One region of the Nonomuraea sp. NPDC049378 genome, then DNA from elsewhere that is predicted to be linked to it. Evidence: riboswitches for the same ligand, from Rfam matches in the RefSeq annotation. Region 1 holds a riboswitch; the other holds the start of a gene.
The links. Region 1 has a riboswitch for glycine ahead of gcvT (glycine cleavage system aminomethyltransferase GcvT). Riboswitches for the same ligand answer to the same signal wherever they lie in the genome.
Positions count from the first base shown of each region.

Region 2: it holds a riboswitch for glycine, as region 1 does, so the genes downstream of both, gcvP (aminomethyl-transferring glycine dehydrogenase) here and gcvT (glycine cleavage system aminomethyltransferase GcvT) in region 1, are expected to answer to the same signal.

Region 1 is NZ_JBVJHP010000028.1:48,262-55,822, forward strand. Features, by position in the region: gene ACZ6SA_RS42440 (L-serine ammonia-lyase) at 1-1,182, opposite strand, end outside; gene gcvH (glycine cleavage system protein GcvH) at 1,255-1,644, opposite strand; gene gcvT (glycine cleavage system aminomethyltransferase GcvT) at 1,641-2,726, opposite strand; glycine riboswitch at 2,761-2,860, opposite strand; glycine riboswitch at 2,880-2,977, opposite strand; gene ACZ6SA_RS42455 (gamma-glutamyl-gamma-aminobutyrate hydrolase family protein) at 3,031-3,723, opposite strand; gene ACZ6SA_RS42460 (3-oxoacyl-ACP reductase) at 3,734-4,498, opposite strand; gene ACZ6SA_RS42465 (aldehyde dehydrogenase family protein) at 4,507-5,853, opposite strand; gene ACZ6SA_RS42470 (glutamine synthetase family protein) at 5,864-7,234, opposite strand; gene ACZ6SA_RS42475 (FadR/GntR family transcriptional regulator) at 7,359-7,561, shown strand, end outside.
Region 2 is NZ_JBVJHP010000013.1:134,090-141,650, reverse strand. Features, by position in the region: gene ftsR (transcriptional regulator FtsR) at 1-290, shown strand, start outside; gene ACZ6SA_RS27860 (bifunctional nuclease family protein) at 423-893, shown strand; gene ACZ6SA_RS27855 (MerR family transcriptional regulator) at 1,041-1,661, shown strand; glycine riboswitch at 1,720-1,819, shown strand; gene gcvP (aminomethyl-transferring glycine dehydrogenase) at 1,998-4,829, shown strand; gene ACZ6SA_RS27845 (tetratricopeptide repeat protein) at 4,923-5,720, shown strand; gene ACZ6SA_RS27840 (hypothetical protein) at 5,830-6,177, opposite strand; gene ACZ6SA_RS27835 (alpha/beta hydrolase family protein) at 6,259-6,930, shown strand; gene ACZ6SA_RS27830 (DUF5999 family protein) at 6,897-7,094, opposite strand; gene ACZ6SA_RS27825 (TetR/AcrR family transcriptional regulator C-terminal domain-containing protein) at 7,295-7,561, opposite strand, start outside.

The DNA of each region.
Region 1 (7,561 bases):
GATCTGCACCAGCCCGCCGATCGGGTCGCAGGTCAGCCCCAGGTTGTGCTCGATGCCGATCTCGGCGGCGTTCTCGACCTGCTCCGGGGTGCCTCCGAGCACCTCCGTGAGGCCCGCGGAGGCCATGGAGCAGGCGGAGCCGACCTCGCCCTGGCAGCCCACCTCGGCGCCCGAGATCGAGGCGTTCTCCTTGAACAGCACGCCGATCGCGCCGGCCGTGAGCAGGAAGCGGATCACGCCGTCCTCGTCCGCGTGGGGGACGAAACGGGTGTAGTACGTCAGGACCGCCGGGATGATGCCGGCGGCTCCGTTGGTGGGGGCGGTGACGACGCGGCCGCCGGCCGCGTTCTCCTCGTTGACCGCAAGCGCGAACAACGTCACCCAGTCCATGGCCTGCAGCGGGTCCTTCTCGGCCGGCTCGGACTGCAGGCGGCGGTGCAACTGGTTGGCGCGGCGCTTGACCTTGAGCCCGCCGGGCAGGACGCCCTCCTTCGAGATGCCCCGGCGCACGCACTCCGACATGACCTGCCAGAGGCGCAGCAGGCCCGCGCGGACCTCCTCCTCGGTGCGCCCGAACGCCTTCTCGTTCTCCAGCATGAGCGCGGACATCGACAGGCCGGTGTTCGTGCAGTGTTTGAGCAGCTCTTCCCCGGTGGTGAAGGGGTAGGGCAGGACGGTGTCGTCCGGCTTGATGCGGTCGGCGCCGGTGGCCTTCTCGTCCACGACGAAGCCGCCGCCGACCGAGAAGTAGGTCTTCTCCCTGAGCTGCTCGCCCGCCGCGTCGTAGGCGGTGAAGCGCATGCCGTTGGGGTGCTCGGGCAGCGAGATCTTGCGCTCGAAGACGAGGTCCCGGCCGACGACGAAGGGGATCTCGCGCGTGCCGTACAGCCGGACGCTGCCCGACTCGCGCATCTCGGCCAGACGCCCTTCGACGGTGTCGACGTCGACCAGTTCCGGCTTCTCGCCGGACAGGCCCAGCAGGACCGCCTTGTCGCTGCCGTGGCCCTTCCCGGTCAGGCCGAGCGAGCCGTACAGGATGGCCTCCACCCTGGCCACGCGCGGCAGCAGGCCGTCCTCATGCAGGCCGCGGGCGAACTTGTGGGCCGCTGCCATCGGGCCTCCCGTGTGGGAGCTCGACGGCCCGATACCGATCTTGAACAGGTCGAAGACGCTGATCGCCATTGATGATGCGCCCTTCATGAGTGCCGGGGCCCGGACGCGGGCCCCGGCGTCAGCCGATGAGGCCTGGCAGGGTCAGGACTCGCCCGAGGTGAGCGCGGCGTACTCCTCGGCGGAGAGCAGGTCCTCCGGGTCGCCCTCCATGCGCACCCGGAACATCCAGCCCTCGCCGTACGGGTCGCTGTTGGCCAGGCTCGGATCGTCCACGATGGCCTGGTTGACCTCGACGATCTCGCCGCCGACGGGCGTGTAGATCTCGCTGACCGACTTGGTCGACTCGACCTCGCCGACGGAGTCGCCCGGCTCGGTGACCGAACCGACCTCGGGGAGCTGCACGAAGACGACGTCACCAAGGGCGTCGGCGGCGTAGGCCGTGATGCCGACGCTCACGGTGAGGCCGTCCTCGACCCCGGAAACCCACTCGTGTTCCTTGGTGTAGCTCAGGTCGTCAGGGATGTTGCTCACTTGTTCCTCCTGTAAAAGGGCAGCTCGGCCAGGTCCATGGGTTCATGGCTGCCCCGGATGTCCACAGCCAGGCCTGAGTCGGCGCCGGTGTCCACGTAGGCCAGCGCGATGGGCTTGCCCAGGGTCTGGGAGGGCGCACCGCTGGTGACCTCGCCGACGACGGCGCCGTCCTTGGTGACCGGGTAGCCGTGGCGCGGCACCCGGCGGCCCCGGGCGACCAGACCGACGAGACGGCGCCGCGGCGGGTCGTCCTTGACCGCCTCGAGCGCCGACCTGCCGACGAAGTCGCCCGGCTTGTCGAATTTCACCACCCTGCCCAGCCCCGCGTCGAACGGGGTCAGCTCGGCGCTCAGCTCGTTGCCGTACAGGGGCATGCCGGCCTCGAGCCTGAGCGTGTCGCGGCTGGACAGTCCGGCGGGCTTGAGCCCGTACGGCTCGCCCGCGGTCACGAGCGCGTTCCAGAGCGGCACCGCGTCCTGGCCGGCCACGAACAGCTCGAACCCGTCCTCGCCGGTGTAGCCGGTGCGCGCGATGAGCGCCTGCCGCCCGTCGACGAGCCCGGGCAGGCCCGCGTAGTACTTGAGCCCGGCCAGGTCGGCGTCGGTGAGCGTGGCGAGGATCTCCTGGGAGCGGGGTCCCTGGACGGCGATCAGGGCGTACTGCTGCGAACGGTCGTCGACCACGGCGTCGTACGCCTTGGAGCGGTTCTCCAGCTCGTCGGCGACCTTCTCGTAGTTCGAGGCGTTCGCGACGACCATGAACTCCTCGTCCCCGAGCCGGTAGACGATGAGGTCGTCCAGCACCCCGCCCCGCTCGTTGACGATCATGGTGTACCTGGCTCGTCCGGGCGTCACGGCCGACATGTTGCCGACCAGCGCGTAGTCCAGGGCGGCGGCGGCCTGCGGCCCGGTCACGAAGATCTCGCCCATGTGCGAGAGGTCGAACAGCCCGGCGGCCTCGCGGACGGCCCTGTGCTCCGCGGACTCGCTCCCGTACCGGAGTGGCATGAGCCAGCCCGCGAAGTCGGTCAGCGTCGCGCCGAGGCTTTCGTGCACGTCTCGTAGCGGAGTAGGTCGGGACATTTATCGCACCTCAGGACAGGATTGGATGCCAGCATCCTCCCCCTCTGTCATCGATGCCTGAGAGCTTCGCCCGAGTTTTGCCGGACTTTCACCTTCGGCGAGACCCTGCGGGCCTGCTTTCCAGAGGTCACCTTCCGAGGAGACATGCTCCCGGTCAGCCGTGCGGTCCTTTGCCTTGAGAGGTTCGCGGGGAGGGCTTGCTCCTTCAGGGACCCTGACCGGCTGTCAGGGTGCTCTCCCGCACGGTTTGCTGGTGTGTCCCGCCAGCCTAGTAGTGATTTGGGGGTCTTGTCGCGTTCGCCGGTCAGCAGGCGGCCACCAGGGCCTCGAAGAGGGCGTGGTCCTCGGCCGCCTCCGGGTGCCACTGCGCCGCCACGGTGAACGGCCCCGAGTCCAGCTCCACCCCTTCGACGGTGCCGTCGGCGGCGGTCGCGGTCACGGTGAGGCCGGGGGCGAGCCGGTCGACGGCCTGGTGGTGATAGTGCGGCACCGTCACGGGCGCCGTGCCCAGCGCCTTGGCCAGGCGGGTGCCGGGGACGGGGGTGATGGGCAGGTGACCGAACCGTCCGGGCGCGGGGGAGTGACCCGGGTGGCCGACCACGTCGGGCAGGTGCTGGTGGAGGCTGCCGCCGAGAGCGACGTTGAGCACCTGGAGGCCCCGGCAGATGCCGAGGAAGGGCAGCCCGGCGTCGAGGGCGGCGGCCAGCACGGCGAACTCGGCCTGGTCGCGGAATTCGCGGATGTAGCCGGTACGCTCCGCCGGCGTCTCGCCGTACCTCGCCGGAGCGATGTCGCCGCCACCGGCCAGGACGAGCCCGTCCAGGCGGCTCACCACCTGCGCGGCGTCCCCCGCGGGCGGGAGCACGACCGGCTGGCCGCCGGCCCGGACGACCTGCTCGACGTACATGTACGGCAGGAGCGCGACCGGCATGTCCTGCCAGACCGTGAACGTCGCCGGCTCCACGTAACACGTGACCCCGATGACGGGACGTCGCACGATGACCCCCCTAGAGCGGCGTGACGTAGGCGCCGGAGATGCCGCCGTCCACCAGGAACTCGCTGCCCGTGATGAACGACGCGTCGTCGCTGGCCAGGAACGCGACCGCCGCCGCGATCTCCGACGCCTCGGCGAAGCGCCCGACCGGGACGTGCACCAGGCGCCGCTGCGCCCGCTCGGGGTCCTTCGCGAACAACTCCTGCAGCAGCGGCGTGTTCACCGGGCCCGGGCACAGCGCGTTCACCCGGATGCCCTCGCGCGCGAACTGCACGCCCAGCTCGCGCGACATCGCCAGCACCCCGCCCTTGGACGCCGTGTAGGAGATCTGCGAGGTCGCCGAGCCCATGACGGCCACGAACGACGCGGTGTTGATGATCGAGCCCCTGCCCTGCCGCCGCATGTACGGGATGGCGTGCTTGCAGCACAGGTAGACGCTGGTCAGGTTCACGTCCTGGACGCGGCGCCACGCGTCGATGCCGGTCTCCAGGATCGAGTCGTCGTCGGGCGGCGAGATGCCGGCGTTGTTGAAGGCGATGTCCACGCTGCCGTAGATGTCGAACGCCGTACGGAACATCCGGGCGACGTCGTCCTCGTCGGCCACGTCGACGCGTACGAAGAGGCCGCCGACCTCGTTCGCGGCCTTGACGCCCGCCTCCTCGTCGAGGTCGGCGCAGACCACCTTGGCGCCCTCGTCGGCGAACCTGCGCGCGGTGGCCAGCCCGATGCCGCCGCCCGCGCCGGTGATCACAGCCACCCGATCCTGCAATCTCTTCACGTGCTGCCTCACTCCCAGGAGATGAAGACGTTCTTGGTCTCCGTGAACGCCGCCAGGGCGTCGGGGCCGAGTTCCCGGCCCAGCCCTGACTGCTTGAAGCCGCCGAACGGGGTCCAGTAGCGGACCGACGCGTTGGAGTTGACCGACAGGGCGCCCGCCTCGACCGCTCTGGACACGCGGAGCGCGCGCCCGACGTCGCGGGTCCAGATGGAGCCGCTCAGCCCGTACGGGGTGTCGTTGGCGATGCGTACGGCGTCCGCCTCGTCCTCGAAGGGCGCCACCGACACGACCGGCCCGAAGATCTCCTCGGTGAACGCACGGTCGGTGACGTCCGGGGTGAGCACGGTCGGCGGGAACCAGTAGCCCTTGCCCTCGGGGCACGACCCCTGGAGGTAGGGGGCGCCGTCCTGGACGAAGCCGCGCACGCGGTCGAGGTGCTCGGCGCTGATCAGCGGGCCCATCTCGGTGCTCTCGTCGCGGGGGTCGCCGACGACGACGCCGCGCACGGCCTCGGAGAGGCGCTCCATGAAGGCGTCGTACACGCTTGACTGGACGAGCAGCCGGGACCTGGCGCAGCAGTCCTGTCCCGCGTTGTCGAAGACCGCGTAGGGGGCGGCTTGTGCCGCTCTGTCGAGATCGGCATCCGCGAAGATGATATTTGCGGACTTGCCGCCTAGCTCCAGCGTGACCCGCTTGACCTGGGCCGCCGCCTTGGCCGCGATCTCCTTGCCCACCTCGGTCGAGCCGGTGAACACGATCTTGGCCACGCCGGGGTGCTCCACCAGCCGGGCGCCCGCGACCTCCCCCGCCCCGGGCAGCACCTGGAGCACCCCCTCGGGCAGGCCCGCGGCCAGGGCCAGCTCCGCCAGCCTCAGCGCGGTCAGGGGAGTCCACTCGGCCGGCTTGACGATCACCGTGTTGCCGGCCGCCAGCGCCGGGGCCACCCCCCACGACATGATCAGCATCGGGAAGTTCCACGGCACGATGACGCCCACCACGCCCAGCGGCTCCTGGAAGGTGACGTCCACGCCGCCGGGCACCGGGATCTGCCTGCCGTGGTCGCGCTCGGGCGCCCCGGCGTAGAAGTGCAGCACGTCGCGTACGGCGCCGGCCTCCCAGCGGGAGTTGCCGATCGGGTGCCCGGCGTTGGCCATCTCCAGCCGCGCCAGCTCCTCGCTGTGCTCGCCCACCAGGTCGGCGAACCTCCTCAGCAGCCGTGCCCGATCGCCGGGCGCCACCTGCCGCCAGGCGGCGTACGCCTTCCCGGCGCGCTCCACCGCCCGGTCGACCTCGGCCGCGTCGGCCAGTTCGACGTCGGCGACGACGTCCTCCGTCGCCGGATTGACGATCTTCATCGGTCACCCGTCACATTCGCTCGAAACCACGGAACATCTCCCAGTCCGTCACCGCCGCGTCGAACGCCGCCAGCTCCACGCGCGCGTTGTTCGCGTAATGCTCGACGACCTCCTCGCCGAACGCCTCGCGGGCCAGCTTCGACCCCTCGAACAGGGGGAGCGCGTCCCGCAGCGTGTGCGGAACGGTCTCCGCGCCCGAGTCGTAGGCGTTGCCCTCGAACGCGTCCTCCAGCGGCAGCTCGTTGTCGATGCCGTGCAGCCCGGCCGCCACCATTCCCGCCACCGCGAGGTACGGGTTGACGTCACCGCCCGGCACGCGGTTCTCGATCCGCAGCGACGGCCCGTGCCCGACGAGCCTGAGCGCGCAGGTGCGGTTGTCGACGCCCCACTTGATCGCCGTGGGGGCGAAGCTGCCCGGCACGTAACGCTTGTAGGAGTTGATGTTGGGGGCGTACAGGAGGGTGAGCTCGCGCAGGCAGGCCTGCTGCCCGGCGATGAAGCGGGCGCCGAGCTGCGAGAGCCCGTAGGGCCCCGGCCCGGCCATGACGGGGTCGCCGTCGAGGCTCCTGAGCGAGATGTGGATGTGACAGGAGTTGCCCTCGCGCTCGTTCGGCTTGGCCATGAAGGTGATCGACCTGCCCTCCTGGGCGGCGATCTCCTTGGCGCCGTTCTTGTAGATGGCGTGGTTGTCGCAGGTCTTCAGCGCCTCGGCGTAGCGGAAGGCGATCTCGTGCTGGCCCAGGTTGCACTCGCCCTTCGCGGACTCGACGTAGAGCCCGGCGCCCTCCATGTCGCGCCTGATCCGCCGGAGGAGGGGCTCGATGCGGGCGGTGCCCAGCAGCGAGTAATCGACGTTGTAGAGGTTGGCGGGCGACATGTCGCGGTAGCCGCGCTGCCACGCCTGCTCGTAGGTGTCGTCGTAGACGCAGAACTCCAGCTCGGTGCCGACGTACGCGGCCAGCCCCCGCTCGGAGAGCCGGGCGAGCTGCCTGCGCAGGACCTGGCGGGGGGAGGGCGGCACGTCGCCGCCGTCCTCCCAGGTCAGGTCGGCCATCAGCAGGACGGTGCCCTCCTGCCACGGCACCCGGCGCAACGTCGTCAGGTCGGGTTTCATCACGAAGTCGCCGTAGCCGCGCTCCCAGGACGACATCGCGTAGCCGGCCACGGTGTTCATGTCCACGTCGACCGCGAGCAGGTAGTTGCACCCCTCGGAGCCGTGGTGCAGCACCTCGTCGAGGAAATAGCGTGCGGACAGCCTCTTGCCCTGCAACCTGCCCTGCATGTCGGCGATCGCGAGGAGCACGGTGTCGATCCGCCCGGACGCCACCTCGTCGCGCAGCTCGCTGACGGAAAGGTATCCGGTGCTCGCTCCATCGCTCACGCTACGCCGCTCCGATCTGCGCTGACACGCGTCCCCATTGATTGGGCTAGTCTTAGACCATTGATGTGTATGGCGGGATCCCTTGTCAAGACCTGAGGACACGTTGGACGAGTCGGCGCGTTTGATGACGGTGCTGCGCCCGGTCCGGGCCGGCAACGCCTTCGAGGAGACCGTGGAACGCCTGCTCCAGGCCATCAAGCTCGGCCTGGTCGCGCCGGGCGACAAGCTTCCCCCCGAGCGCGAGCTGGCCGTCAGGCTCGGCATCAGCAGGGTGACGCTGCGCGAGGCCATCCGGGCGCTGTCCGACGCGGGATACCTCGAGGTGCG
Region 2 (7,561 bases), on a different contig from region 1:
GCCTGCTCGCCCCGGTGGCCCGTCGCTACGACGAGGAGGCGCTCGCGGTGGCCCGCACCGTCGGCGCCCTGGCCCGCTTCGGCCTGCGCGCCCGGCATCTGCGCGCGGTCAAGGCGGCGGCCGAGCGCGAGTGCGGCCTGGTCGAGCAGACCGTCGCACCGATACTCAAGCGGCGCGCCCCCGGTGCCATCGGCGAGGCCGACGAGGTGGCCAGGGAGCTTTCCGCACTCCTGCTCGACCTGCACGCATCCCTTGTGCGCACGGGTGTCCGGTCCGTGCTGGGGCGCTGAGACCGCGGCGAGCTGGGAGGCGGCGGCACATTCCAGGCCCGCCGGGTGTTACGTTGAAATGCAGAAGCCAGTCAGCAGAAGCAACGACCAAATAGCTGTGCCGGGTCACCGGTCAGGAATACGGAGCAGCCCGTGTTGCAGATGGAGGTTGTGGGCGTTCGGGTTGAAATGCCCACAAATCAGCCGATCGTCTTGCTGAAGGAGGCACACGGGGAGCGGTTCCTTCCTATATGGATTGGCATGACGGAAGCCACGGCCATCGCTCTGGCCCAGGCAGAGGAGCCTCCGCCGCGGCCGCTCACCCACGACCTCTTCCGTGACGTGCTGAGCGCGCTGGGCGTAGGCCTGCGGGCGGTCAACATCGTCGCCCTGCGTGACGGCATCTTCTTCGCCGACCTGGTGTTCTCCAACGGCGTGGAGGTGAGCGCGCGGCCGTCCGACTCGATCGCGCTCGCCCTGCGCACCGGGGCGCGCATCTTCGCCAGCGAAGAGGTCGTCCAGGAGGCCGGGGTGATCATCCCGGACGACCAGGAAGACGAGGTGGAGAAGTTCAGGGAGTTTCTTGACACGATCACTCCCGAGGACTTCGGCCGGGCGGGGTAGGTATTTCAGTGCATTTACGCTTCACGACGCGCCGAGCCGGATCGTTGACTGAGCATGGTCGCGGTCCTACGGTGCAAGTGAAACCCGTGGCCGCGCTTCACGTACCCCCAGATCAGGCCACGGGATGAGAGAAAGCCGGAGGTCCGCGTGGCGGTCAGCAGCGGCGAGGGAAAGACGGCCGGCCAGGAAGATCCGGTGCGGCGCGAAAGCGCGCGGCAGCGTGCCGGGGAGCAGGGTCTGCTCTTCGACGAACAGCCCGCGGCGCTGCCGGGCGACATCGGATACCGCGGGCCGACGGCATGCTCGGCGGCCGGCATCACCTATCGGCAGCTCGACTACTGGGCGCGCACGGGCCTCGTCGAGCCCACGATAAGAGCCGCGCAGGGCTCCGGCTCCCAGCGTCTCTACAGCTTCCGCGACATCCTGGTCCTCAAGGTCGTCAAGCGGCTCCTCGACACCGGGGTGTCGTTGCAGCAGATCCGCACGGCCGTGCAACATCTGCGTGACCGCGGGGTCGCCGACCTCGCGCAGATCACGCTCATGAGCGACGGCGTCAGCGTCTACGAGTGCACCTCGGCCGACGAGGTGATAGACCTGCTCCAGGGCGGGCAGGGCGTGTTCGGCATCGCGCTCGGCCGGGTCTGGCGCGAGGTCGAGGGCTCCCTCGCGGAGCTGCCGGGGGAACGCGCGGCGGTCGAGGACACCGTCCCGGCCGACCATCCCGCTGACGAACTCGCCCGGCGCCGCCGCGCCCGCCGCACGGGGTGAGCACGGCTCCTGGCAGCCGTACGAATCGGGCGTAGTAACCTGAGGGCAGAAAGGCCGACGACCCCGTGCGGGAGAGTCTCCGGGCCCCCTGGGCTCCGGGGCGCCGAAGGAGCAACCCTCCCCGGAATCTCTCAGGCATCCCGTACCGCTCGGGCGAGGCAACTCTGGAAAGCAGGCGCACCCGCCAGGCGCGCCTCACCGACGGTGCAAGCCCCACCGGGGTGAAGCTCTCAGGTCGCGGCCCCGCGCTTGTCCGGGGCCCGCGCTGACAGAGGGGGAGATCCGGCACACGCCCGCGCCCTGGCGCCGGTCTCCACAGCCTCGGGAGGCATCTCCATGACCGATCTGTCCGCCCCGCCGTTCTCGTCCCGGCACATCGGCCCCTCCGAGTCCGAACAGCAGCGCATGCTCGAGGCCGTGGGCTTCGAGTCCGTGGCGGATCTGGTGGCGGTCGCCGTCCCCGAGTCCATCAGGGCGAAGGACCGGCTCACGCTGCCCGCCCCCGCCGGCGAGGCCGAGGCCATCGCCGAGCTGCGCGCCCTGGCCGACCGTAACCAGGTGCTGACCTCGATGATCGGGCTGGGCTACCACGACACGGTCACGCCCGCCGTCATCCGCCGCAACCTGCTGGAGAACCCGGGCTGGTACACCGCCTACACCCCCTACCAGCCGGAGATCTCGCAGGGCCGCCTCGAGGCGCTGCTCAACTTCCAGACCGTCGTCTCCGACCTCACCGGCCTGCCCGTGTCCGGAGCCTCGCTCCTCGACGAGGCGACCGCCGCGGCCGAGGCCATGACGCTGGCCCGCAGGGCGGGCAAGTCCAAGAGCGCCGTGTTCGTGGTCGACGCCGACGCGCTGCCCCAGACCAAGGCCGTCCTCGCCACCAGGGCCGAGCCGCTCGGCATCACGCTCGTGGAGCACTCCCTCGACGGCGAGCTGCCCGAGTGCTTCGGCGTGCTCGTCCAGTACCCAGGAGCGTCCGGCCGGCTGCGTGACTTCCGCGCCGTGGCCGCCGCCGCGCACGAGGCGGGCGCCCTCGTCGTGGCCGCCGCCGACCTGCTGGCACTGACGCTCGTGGCCGCCCCCGGCGAGCTGGGCGCCGACATCGCCGTGGGCTCCTCGCAGCGGTTCGGGGTGCCCTTCGGGTTCGGCGGGCCGCACGCCGCCTACATGTCCGTACGCGAGGGCCTGCAGCGGCAGCTGCCCGGCCGCCTGGTCGGCGTCTCCGTCGACGCCGACGGCGACCCCGCCTACCGCCTGGCCCTGCAGACCCGCGAGCAGCACATCCGCCGCGAGAAGGCCACCAGCAACATCTGCACCGCGCAGGTCCTGCTCGCCGTCATCGCGAGCATGTACGCCGTCTACCACGGCCCGGAGGGCCTGCGCCGCATCGCCCACCGGGTGCACCGCCACGCCGCCGCCCTGGCGGAGGGGCTGCGCCGGGCGGGCGTGGAGGTCGTGCACGCCGAGTTCTTCGACACCGTGCTCGTGCGCGTGCCCGGGCGGGCGTCCGCCGTGGTCGCCGCCGCCGCCGAGCGGGGCGTCAACCTCTGGCAGGTGGACGCCGACCACGTCTCGATCGCCTGCGACGAGAAGACCGGAGCCGCCGAGCTGGTCACGGTGCAGGCCGCGTTCGGGGTCACGACCCCCCGCACCGACGTCGAGGGCGCCGCCGACGCGCTGCCCGCCCCGCTGCTGCGCGAGTCCGCCTACCTGACCCACCCGGTCTTCCACGACCACCGCTCCGAGACCGCGATGCTGCGCTACCTGCGCCGGCTGCAGGACAAGGACATCGCGCTCGACCGGTCCATGATCCCGCTGGGCTCCTGCACGATGAAGCTCAACGCGACCACCGAGATGGAGCCGATCACCTGGCCGGAGTTCGCCGCCGTCCACCCCTACGCGCCCGCCGCCCAGGCCGAGGGCTACCTCGCGCTGATCGGCACGCTGGAACGCTGGCTGGCCGAGGTGACCGGCTACGACGCCGTCTCCATCCAGCCCAACGCCGGCTCCCAGGGCGAGTTCGCCGGGCTGCTGGCCATCCGCGCCTACCACCACGCGGGCGGTGACAGCGGGCGGGACGTCTGCCTCATCCCCTCCTCGGCCCACGGCACCAACGCCGCCAGCGCCGTCATGGCCGGCATGCGGGTCGTGGTCGTGGCCTGTGACTCCGAGGGTAACGTCGACCTGGCCGACCTCGACGCCAAGATCGCCAAGCACCGCGACGCGCTCGCCGCGATCATGGTGACCTACCCGTCGACGCACGGCGTCTACGAAGAGACCATCACCGAGATCTGCGCCAAGGTCCACCAGGCCGGCGGCCAGGTCTACGTCGACGGTGCCAACCTCAACGCGCTGGTCGGGCTGGCCAAGCCCGGCGAGTTCGGGGCCGACGTGTCCCACCTCAACCTGCACAAGACGTTCTGCATCCCGCACGGCGGCGGCGGCCCCGGCGTCGGCCCGGTCGCGGTCCGCGGCCACCTGGCGCCCTACCTGCCCGGTCACCCGCTGCGCGACGGCTCGCCGGTGGGGCCCGTCTCCGCGGCGCCCTACGGGTCGGCCGGGATCCTGCCGATCTCGTGGGCGTACATCCGGATGATGGGCTCCGACGGGCTCACGGCGGCCACCGAGCAGGCCATCCTGTCGGCCAACTACCTCGCCAAGCGGCTGGCCCCCCACTTCCCGGTGCTCTACACCGGACGCGGCGGGCTGGTGGCCCACGAGTGCATCATCGACCTGCGCCAGATCACCAAGGAGACCGGCGTCACCGTGGACGACGTGGCCAAGCGCCTCATCGACTACGGCTTCCACGCGCCCACCATGTCGTTCCCCGTCGCCGGGACCCTCATGATCGAGCCGACCGAGAGCGAGGACCTCGGCGAGCTCGACCGGTTCGCCGACGCGATGATCGCCATCAGGGGCGAGATCGCCAAGGTGGCGTCCGGCGACTACGACAAGGCCGACAACCCCCTGCGCAACGCGCCGCACACCGCGGAGTCGGTGAGCGCCGACGAGTGGCACCACCCGTACACGCGGACCGAGGCCGCCTACCCGCTGCCGTCGCTGCGCGACGGCAAGTACTGGGTGCCGGTGCGCCGCATCGACCAGGCCTACGGCGACCGCAACCTGGTGTGCTCGTGCCCCCCGCTGGAGGCGTACGAGGACTAGTCACCGGGAGGGCCAGACCTTCGGCGTCAACGGGGCAGACATGATCGCCGGAAGTCGTTAGGCTCAGGGCGACCGTCGCCAGAAGGAGCTCTCTTGACGTCCTCAGAGCTGGAGACCCCGCCTCTCGACACCGCCCGGCGTCTGGCCGAACGCGGCGACCTCGACGGCGCCGCCGCCATCCTCAGCGAGCTCGCCGCCGACCCCGACGAGCCCGACAGGGCTCAGGCCGCCGTCGGGCTGGCCGTGGTGCTGGAGGAGCGCGGCGACGTCGAGGCCGCCAGGACCGCCGCCAGGACCGCGCTGGCGACGGGGCACCCCGAATACGCCTCGCAGGCCGCCTGCCACCTGGCCCAGGGGTTCGAGCGCGAAGGGCGGGCCGAGCAGGCCAGGGCCGCCTGGCAGGCCGTGCTGGGGGTCGGCGCGGCCGCGTACGTCCCGCTGGCCCATCTCGCGCTGGCCCGGCTGGCCGTGCGGGCGCTCAACCTCGAGGAGGCGGAGCAGGAGCTGCGGGCCGCGATGGCGGCCGGCGACGGCGAGGTCGCCGCGCGCGCCGCGCAGGAGCTGGCCGACCTGCTGATGGAGCACGGAGAGCCCGGGGCGGCGGCTGAGCTCCTCCTGGACGCCCTGGAGGCCGTGCCCGAGGAGGAGACGCCGGGGCTGCGGGTCCGGCTCGGCATCGCGCACCTGGAGCTGGCCTGCGCGGAGTTCGCGGAGACCGTGGAGGGAGGCGCGGACGCGCAGACGAGCGCGCTGGCCATCGAGCTGCTCGCCCGCACCCTGCCCCTGCGCGGGCGCGACGACGACGCGGGGCGGGTCTGGTCGTACGGGCTGGAGCACGCCGACGAGACGCTGGCCGCGGAGGTCAGGCTCCGCTACCAGCGCGACACCTGACGCCCGGGGCCCGGTGTGCGTGACGTCCCGGCCCACGCCACCGAGGCGCTCCTCCCGGGCGTGCCCGCGGGCCGGCGGAGGTGCTCCCGTTCCCTCCGCCGGCCGGAGGTCAGCCGCGGCGCATGATGGCCGCCGCGGCGGCCACGTTGATGATGACGATGGCCAGCCACGTGATGATCAGCCCCACCAGTCCGGCGTTGACCACCCCGATGGCCGTCAGCGGGATGCCCATGCCCATCGAGCCCAGCGCGACCGGGATCATCGTCGCGCCCGGCGCGGACTTCTTGTGCGGCGGGGGCCCGTGGCGGTCGAGCTCGGCCCGCACCCGGGCGGCGATGGTGGCCTCGAGGCGCTCGGTGAACGAGTCGACGAGCGCCGCCTCGTAGTCGGGCCCGAGATCGCGGCGGGCGTCGAGCGTGGCCTGAAGGTCTTCCCTGATGGGACGCTGGTCCGGCATAAGGTCATCATCCATCCCGGAAGTGGTGTCGTCATCCGACCTGAGGGCTAGCGCGTCATCCTCCCCAGGTACGGTGCTGGCATGGAGGTGATGACCCCGCGCGGGCCCGCGCTCGTGGAGATCGACGAGGTGCCGGGCGCGCGGCTGCTGCTGGTCCTGACCCATGGCTCGGCCGGGGGAGTGGACGCTCCCGATCTGCTGGCCGTGCGCGACGCCGCCATGGGCGTGGGAGCCAGCGTGGCGCGGGTGACGCAGGCGTTCAGGATGGCGGGGGCGCGGGCGCCCGGCCCGCCGGCGAGGCAGGACGAGGCGTGGGAGATCGTGCTGTCCGAGCTGCGCGCGCGCCTGCCGGGGCTGCCCCTCGTGCAGGGCGGGCGGAGCAACGGGGCTCGGGTGGCGTGCCGTACGGCGAAGGCGGTCGGCGCGGCGGCGGCGGTGGCGCTGGCCTTTCCGCTGCATCCGCCGGGGAAGCCGGAGCGCTCCCGGGCCGGGGAGCTACGCGGCGCCGGGGTGGACGTGCTGGTCGTGAACGGTGATCGTGACCCCTTCGGAGTGCCGGACGCCGCGGATGCCGCGCGCCTGGTGGTGCTGCCGGGAGAGGGCCATGACCTGAAAAAGGACCCCGCCCGGGTGGGCGAGGTCGTGGCGGAGTGGATCACCCGCTACGGCGGGCCGCCACGGCAGGGCAGCACCGGCCGGCGGCGCCGCCCGCGTGCGGATCAGGCCGCGCCCACCAGCGGATCGGGCCGATGAGGTGCGATGACGGTGCCGCTGGGCAGCAGCTCGCCGGTGTCCTCGAACAGGACGACGCCGTTGCAGAGCAGGCTCCACCCCTGCTCGGGGTGGCAGGCGAGGGTGCGTGCCGCCTCGCGGTCAGGCGCCTCGGCATCCGGACAGGCCGGGTCGTGCGGGCACATCGGCGTGCCTCCGATATCTCGTGGGATGCTCCCGTTCTGGAGGGGCGGGAGCCGGCTCGGGTTGTTGTCCTGGCAAGTGTGCGACTGTGTCACGCGTTCCGACATAGCCCGTTCGGGCTGTTACAGGAGGATCCCTGGTGCGTGTGACCTTCGACACAGCGTGCCTTATGCAGGATAACCGGCCAAGCGCGACACGCGCATCACGTTTGCAATCCCTTGAGGAGAGCGTCGAGCCCGCGCTCGAAGTCGATATCAGCTCTTTCGTCCCGTCTGACCCATTCATCGACGTCTGGGTCGGCCCAGCCTGACTGCTGCACCTCGACGGCGACGCTGCCGAAGACGAAGGCCCGCAGCGTGCGCACGGCCTCGGCGGCGTCCTGGAGCCCCGCGTCGGCGAGCTGCTCGGTCTGCTCCTTGACGGCGACCGCCGTGGCGCCCTTGGGCGGCTTGGTGAGGGCCAGGGCCAG